3 regions of the Microbacterium sp. JZ31 genome follow, and region 1 is predicted to be linked to each of the others. Evidence: predicted binding sites of a transcription regulator. Region 1 holds the regulator's gene; each other region holds the start of a gene.
The links. Region 1 encodes LexA, which represses DNA repair genes until DNA is damaged. Its sites were predicted from a motif close to TCGAACANNTGTTCGA; they were not measured.
Positions count from the first base shown of each region.

Region 1 (2,199 bases):
GTTCGTCCACCGGCGACAAGCGCGTGCTCGGCCACGGTCCCGTCGGGTCCGATCCGGCCGACCCGCAGCTCTGCCGCATCCCACGGCATGTCGGGGTGGTTCCACGCGATCCATGCCAGGCGGTCGCCGCGCGGGGCGGGATAGGCGAGGAAGTCCGATCCGGCCACGACGCTGACGAGCGCGGACGGGTCCTCGGCGGCGGAGCCGTCGAGCGGGATGACCACGATGTCGCGCGTCGGCACGCGCGCCTCGCCGTGCGTCTCGCGCACCGCCCACAAGCGGCCCTCCGCCCATGTCAGGTCGCCGAACGCCATCCCCAGCCCGCCGGGCGTGAGCGGCTCGGGTGCGCCGCCCGGCGACACCCGGTGCACGCGCTGATCCGCGCCCTCGACGAACAGCAGCAGGCCGTCGTCGGTCGCGGTCCACGCACCGCCGCCGTACTCGTGCACGCGCGACCGCGCGCTCCACGGCGCGGGCAGCAGCGTCTCCACTCCGTCGCCGCCCTGCCGCAGGATCGCGGTGCGCCCCTTCTCGGCGGGGACGCTCTCGCTCCACCAGATCTGCGCATCCGGCCCGACGAAGCGCGCCCCGTCGAGTCGGGGCGATCCGCCCGCGATGTCGGACGCCGAGATCGGCGACGGCCAGGATCCGTACGGGAGCGTCGGCATGACACCCACGCTATCGCCGAGCTCGCTGAGGGGCGGGCGAGCCGTCGAGGATCAGACCGCGCGCATCACCGCGACGACCTTGCCGAGCACGACCGACTCGTCGCCGAGGATCGGCTCGAACGCGGAGTTCCGCGGCAGCAGCCACGTGTGACCGTCGCGCTGGCGGAAAACCTTCACGGTCGCCTCGCCGTCGAGCATCGCCGCGACGATGTCGCCGTTCTCGGCGGTGTTCTGCACCCGCACGACGACCCAGTCGCCGTCGCAGATCGCGGCGTCGATCATCGATTCGCCGCTGACCTTGAGCATGAACAGCTCGCCCTTGCCCACGAGCTGGCGGGGGAGCGGGAAGATCTCCTCCACCTGCTGGTCGGCGGTGATCGGCATGCCCGCCGCGATCCGCCCGACGAGCGGCACCATGGCGGCGTCGCCCACCGAGGGCACGCCCGCGTCGAGGTTCTCGCCCGACTGACCGGGGAGGTCGATCAGCACCTCCATGGCCCGGGTCTTGCCCGGGTCACGGCGCAGGTAGCCGCTCAGCTCGAGCTGGCCGAGCTGGTGCGTGACGCTCGACAGCGACTTCAGCCCCACGGCGTCGCCGATCTCCCGCATGGTGGGCGGGTATCCCTTCGACTGGATCGAGCGCTGGATCACCTCGAGGATCGCGAGCTGCTTGTCGCTGAGGCTCTTGCGCCGACGCGTGCGGCGCTTCTCCTCGCCGTCCGCTGCGAGCTCCAAGGCGGGCGTGGCGGGCGTCATGGCGGCGCTCATCTGACCGGCTCCTTCTCCTCCGACGGTGAATGTCGGTGGCCCGTGGTGGGGTGTCTTACGTCATCGAAACCGTATCCGAACGGCGTCGCGATTCGGAAGATCCGTTCGAGCGTGTCGCGGATCCATTCGGATCGGTTTTCGAAGAAGCCGTTGACACATTCGAAGATTCGAAGATAGATTCGGTACAGAGCTTCGCATCCAGCCTCCCGGCCGAGGTGCCGGATGCGAAGCCTCTCCGATCGAAGAAGGAGCACCCGATGAGCACGATCCGCAGCACCGCCGCCCAGGCCCCCGCACGCGCCATCGCGCCGGCCACGCGCCTGCGGCTGACGCGCCGTGGTCGCCGCGTGCTCGCATCTCTCGCCGCCGCCCCGGTCGCCGCGGGCCTCGCGCTCGCGATCGTGAACGGCGGCGGCGCGCTCGCCTCGCGCGACGCGGGCGCGCCCGCGGGCACCTTCGACACCGTGACCGTGATGCCCGGCGAGTCGCTCTGGTCGATCGCCGAGGACGTCGCGCCCACGGCGGACCCGCGCGACGTGGTCGACGCGATCGTCGCGCTCAACCAGCTGCCGTCCTCCTCGGTCGCGGCCGGCGAGCGCCTGTCGATCCCCGTCTTCGACTGAGCCTCGACGCCGCAGTCCAGACGCCCGACGTCCGGGCCCGGGATGGGGCCTCTAGCATTGACCGGGTGACGGTCACTCTCGACGACTTGCCGATCCGCGCCGATCTGCGCGGCCAGAAGCCTTACGGGGCGCCGCAGGCG
Region 1 covers NZ_CP017661.1:2,185,443-2,187,641, reverse strand. The annotation lists gene BJP60_RS10510 (prolyl oligopeptidase family serine peptidase) at 1-668, opposite strand, end outside; gene lexA (transcriptional repressor LexA) at 720-1,424, opposite strand; gene BJP60_RS10500 (LysM peptidoglycan-binding domain-containing protein) at 1,694-2,059, shown strand; gene BJP60_RS10495 (histidinol-phosphate transaminase) at 2,125-2,199, shown strand, end outside.

Region 2 (2,199 bases), 1.4 Mb from region 1:
CGAACGGCCGTAGAGCCCGTGCGACCGCACGAGGGGGCGGATGCGCTGCGCGAGCATCGAGCGATATGCCTGCGGCGCGTTGACCGAGGCCCCGGGGTAGAGGCCGCGATACACCGGCAGCAGCTCGGGATGCTCGCGCGCCAGCCACTGCATGAACCACGGCTTGACCCCCGGACGCAGGTGCAGAGCACCGTGCACGACCCGCGCCGCGCCGGCGGCCCTGACCCGCGCGAGCGCCGCGTCCAGCGCCTCGGGCGAGTCGGTGAGGTGGGGCAGGATCGGCATCATGAACACCGAGACCGGGAACCCGGCGTCTGCCGCGGCCTTCACGGTGTCGAGGCGGGCCTGCGCGGTCGGCGTCCCGGGCTCGATCGCCTGCTGCAGCTCGTCGTCGTAGACGGCGATCGACATCGCGATCGAGATCGGCACCTGATCGTGCAGCCGGGTCAGCAGCGGCAGGTCGCGGCGCAGCAGCGATCCCTTCGTCAGGATCGAGAACGGCGTTCCCGACTCCGCGAGAGCGGTCGCGATGCCGGGCATCAGCTTGTAACGGCCCTCGGCCCGCTGATACGGGTCGGTGTTCGTGCCGAGCGCCACGTGCTCGCGGTTCCAGCTCGGCCGCGCGAGCTCGCGCCGCAGCACCTCGTCGACGTTGACCTTCACGACGATCTGCGAGTCGAAGTCCTTGCCGGCGTCGAGGTCGAGGTACTCGTGCGTCCCGCGGGCGAAGCAGTAGACGCACGCATGCGTGCATCCCCGGTAGGGATTGATCGTCCAGTCGAACGGCATGCTGCTCGAGCGCGGCACGTGGTTGAGGGCCGACTTCGCCGCGACCTCGTGGAACGTGACGCCCGCGAACTCGGGCGTCGTCACGCTGCGCACGAGGCCGTCGAGCACCTCCATGCCGGGCAGCGCGTTCGCGTCCGCCATTCCCAGTTCCTGTCCCTGCCACCGCATGCGATCAGTCGAACAAAACTACGAAGCGATGTCAAGAAGGTTCGAAGAGAAATCCGGCAGGCATCGATCCGCGACCGCTCTTTCGCCTGCATTCTGTGAGCGCTAACATCTCGACACGAGATCGCTCCCACGATCCCGCCCCGTGCACCGCCCGAGCAACGCCGCCCGGGTTTCTCAAGGAGGAGAAACATGGCACGTCATCACCACATCATCCGCACGGCGCTCGCGATCGCGGGTGCCGCCTCGCTCGTCGCGCTCGCCGCCTGCAGCTCGGCGCCCCCCGCAGAACCCGGCGCGAGCGGCGAACCGGCCGCAGGGGGCGGCGAGACGATCACGGTCGGCTTCTCGCAGGTCGGCGCGGAGTCGGGTTGGCGCGCGGCCAACACGAAGTCCATCCAGGACACGCTCACGACCGAGAACGGGTTCGAGCTGAGCTTCTCGGACGCTCAGCAGAAGCAGGAGAACCAGATCTCCGCGATCCGCAATTACATCGCGCAGGGAGTGGACGTGATCGCGTTCTCGCCCGTCGTCGAGACCGGATGGGATGCCGTCCTGCAGGAGGCGAAGTCGGCGGGCATCCCGGTCGTGCTCACCGACCGCGCCGTCGACACGACGGTCGAGGACGCATACGTGTCGTTCATCGGATCGGACTTCATTCTCGAGGGCGAGATGGCCGGTGAGTGGGCCGCCGAGCAGTACGACGGCGAGGGCTACAAGGTCGTGGAGCTGCAGGGCACGACCGGATCCGCTCCCGCGATCGACCGCAAGGAGGGCTTCGCGGCCGCGATCGACGGCACCGACCTGGAGATCATCGACTCGCAGACCGGCGACTTCACGCGCGACGGCGGCAAGAAGGTCATGGAGGGCTTCCTGACCGCGCACGACGACATCGACCTGGTGTTCGCGCACAACGATGACATGGGTCTGGGCGCGATCGAGGCGATCGAGGCCGCCGGCAAGGTGCCGGGCGAGGACATCAAGATCATCACGATCGACGCGGTCAAGGACGGCATGCAGGCCCTCGCCGACGGCAAGATCAACTACATCGTCGAGTGCAACCCGCTGCTGGGCCCCGACCTCGCCGACGTCATCAAGAAGGTGGTCGCGGGCGAGGAGGTCGAGGAGCGCATCGTCGTGAAGGACGAGGCGTTCGACCAGGAGGCCGCGAAGGCGGCCCTTCCGGACCGCCAGTACTGAGTTCACCCGTTCGGGCGGGTCGGTGCCCCCGCGGCCCGCCCGAAC
Region 2 covers NZ_CP017661.1:346,381-348,579, forward strand. The annotation lists gene BJP60_RS01665 (Rv2578c family radical SAM protein) at 1-957, opposite strand, end outside; gene BJP60_RS01670 (ABC transporter substrate-binding protein) at 1,147-2,154, shown strand.
Region 2: the regulator LexA is predicted to act here: its motif matches at 966-981, upstream of BJP60_RS01665 (Rv2578c family radical SAM protein).

Region 3 (2,199 bases), 1.4 Mb from region 1:
CGAGGCCGAGCGACTGCAGCATCTCCTCCTCGAGCGCGAGCAGGCGCTCATGCTCGGCGGCGGCTTCCTCAGGCTTGGTGTAGACGAACATCTCGAGCTTGTTGAACTGGTGCACGCGGATGATGCCACGGGTGTCCTTGCCGTACGAGCCGGCCTCGCGGCGGTAGCACGTCGACCAGCCGGCATAGCGGAGCGGACCGTTCTGGAGGTCGACGATCTCGTCCTTGTGGTAGCCGGCGAGTGCGACCTCGCTGGTGCCGACGAGGTAGAGGTCGTCGGCCTCGAGGCGGTAGATCTCGTCGGCGTGCGCGCCGAGGAAGCCCGTGCCCGACATGATGTCGGGGCGCACGAGCGTCGGCGTGATCATGGGCGTGAAGCCGGCCTCGAGCGCCTTGTTCAGCGCGTAGTTCATGAGGGCGATCTCGAGGCGCGCGCCCACGCCCTTCAGGAAGTAGAACCGCGCGCCCGACACCTTCGCCCCGCGCTCCATGTCGATCGCGCCGAGCTTCTCGCCGAGCGCCAGGTGGTCGAGGGGCTCGAACGCGAAGGCCGGCCGGTCGCCGACCTCGCGCAGCACGACGAAGTCGTCCTCGCCACCCTCCGGCACACCGTCGAGCACCACGTTCTCGATCGACGCCATGGCTGCGGTGAACGCCTCCTCGGCCGCTGTCACGGCCTGCTGCGCCTCCTTCACGCGCCCCGCCAGATCCTTCGCCTGCGCCACGAGCGCGGGCTTCTCCTCCTTCGGAGCCGCCGCGACCGTCTTGCCGAACGCGTTCTGCTCGGCGCGCAGCTCCTCGAACGCCGTGATGGCGCTCCGGCGGACCTTCTCGGCATCGACCGCCGCCGACACCGTCTCGGGCGAGTGCCCGCGCGCCACCTGCGAGCGGATCACGAGGTCGGGGTTGTCGCGGAGCAGCACGGGATCGATCACCCCGCCAGTCTAGGACTCGCGACCGAGGGCCCTCGGAGCGGGCGTACAAGCGCACTTCCCCGCCCGCTGGTTGAGCGACCGCAGCGAGTCGACACCGCTGGATCGAACCGGATGAGGTGCCCCGAGCCCTTCCCTTATTCGAACATTCGTACTACACTGGGTCCATGGCAGGCACCCCGTTCGAGGGCCGCTGGGATCTCACCGACACCCAGCGCGAACAGGTGCGCACCATCAAGGAGGCGTTCGCCAGCCTCGCGAAGATGAAGGCCGGCGTCGCGGCCATCGAGGCGTCTCTGCACGCGCAGGCGATCGCGTACGACGTACTCACGGCCATCCCCGGCGCTCCGTCGAAGTACCAGGTGCCCATCCGCGCCATGGCCGCGGACCTCGCCACGGTCGAGCGCGTGTCCGACACCACCGTGCGCAGCAGGATGGACGACGCCGCCCTGATGATCCAGCACTTCCCGTCGACGTTCACCGCACTCGCGCGGGCGGAGATCTCCGCCGCGCACGCGAGCGCGATCTGCGACGAGGGCGCGCGCCTCGGCGACGACGCGACACGCGTCCGGTACGAGCAGATCGCGCTGCAGTTCACGGACACGACTCCGGCGAAGCTGCGGCCGATCTGCCAGGCGATCGCCGAGCGGCTCGAGCCCCGTACGATCGCCGAGCGCCACGAGGAGGCGAACGCGCGTCGCGGGCTGTGGATCACGCCCGACAGCGACGGCATGGCCGACGTCGTCCTGCGCATCGACGCGGCTCTCGCCGCGGGCATCGGTGATCGCACGATGGCCATCGCACGCACCGTGAAGGCGGGATCGCCGCCCGAGGAAGAGGATCCACGCACGCTCGCGCAGGTGCAGGCCGACGTCGCCACCGACCTGCTGCTGACCGGCGCCCCGACCGCGCACGGCGAGGGCCTCGACGGCATCCGCGCCAGCGTGCAGATCACCATCCCGGCCGAGGTCATCACGGGTGGCGACGACAAGGCGGCTCACGTGACGGGCGTCGGCGCGGTCCCACCGGCGACCGCCCGCCGCCTGGCGGGCAAGGCGCACACCTGGGCCCGGCTTTTCCTCGATGCGAAGACGGGAGTCCCGACCGCGGTCGACTGCTACGTGCCATCCGCCGACCAGCGCCGGTTCCTCATCGCACGCGACGAGACGTGCCGCTTCCCCGGCTGCCGGCGTTCGGTCCGCCGCTGCGACATCGACCACACGACGCCCTACTCCGAGGGCGGCGCCACCGACGTCGACAACCTCGGC
Region 3 covers NZ_CP017661.1:415,593-417,791, reverse strand. The annotation lists gene serS (serine--tRNA ligase) at 1-934, opposite strand, end outside; gene BJP60_RS01975 (HNH endonuclease signature motif containing protein) at 1,099-2,199, shown strand, end outside.
Region 3: the regulator LexA is predicted to act here: its motif matches at 1,073-1,088, upstream of BJP60_RS01975 (HNH endonuclease signature motif containing protein).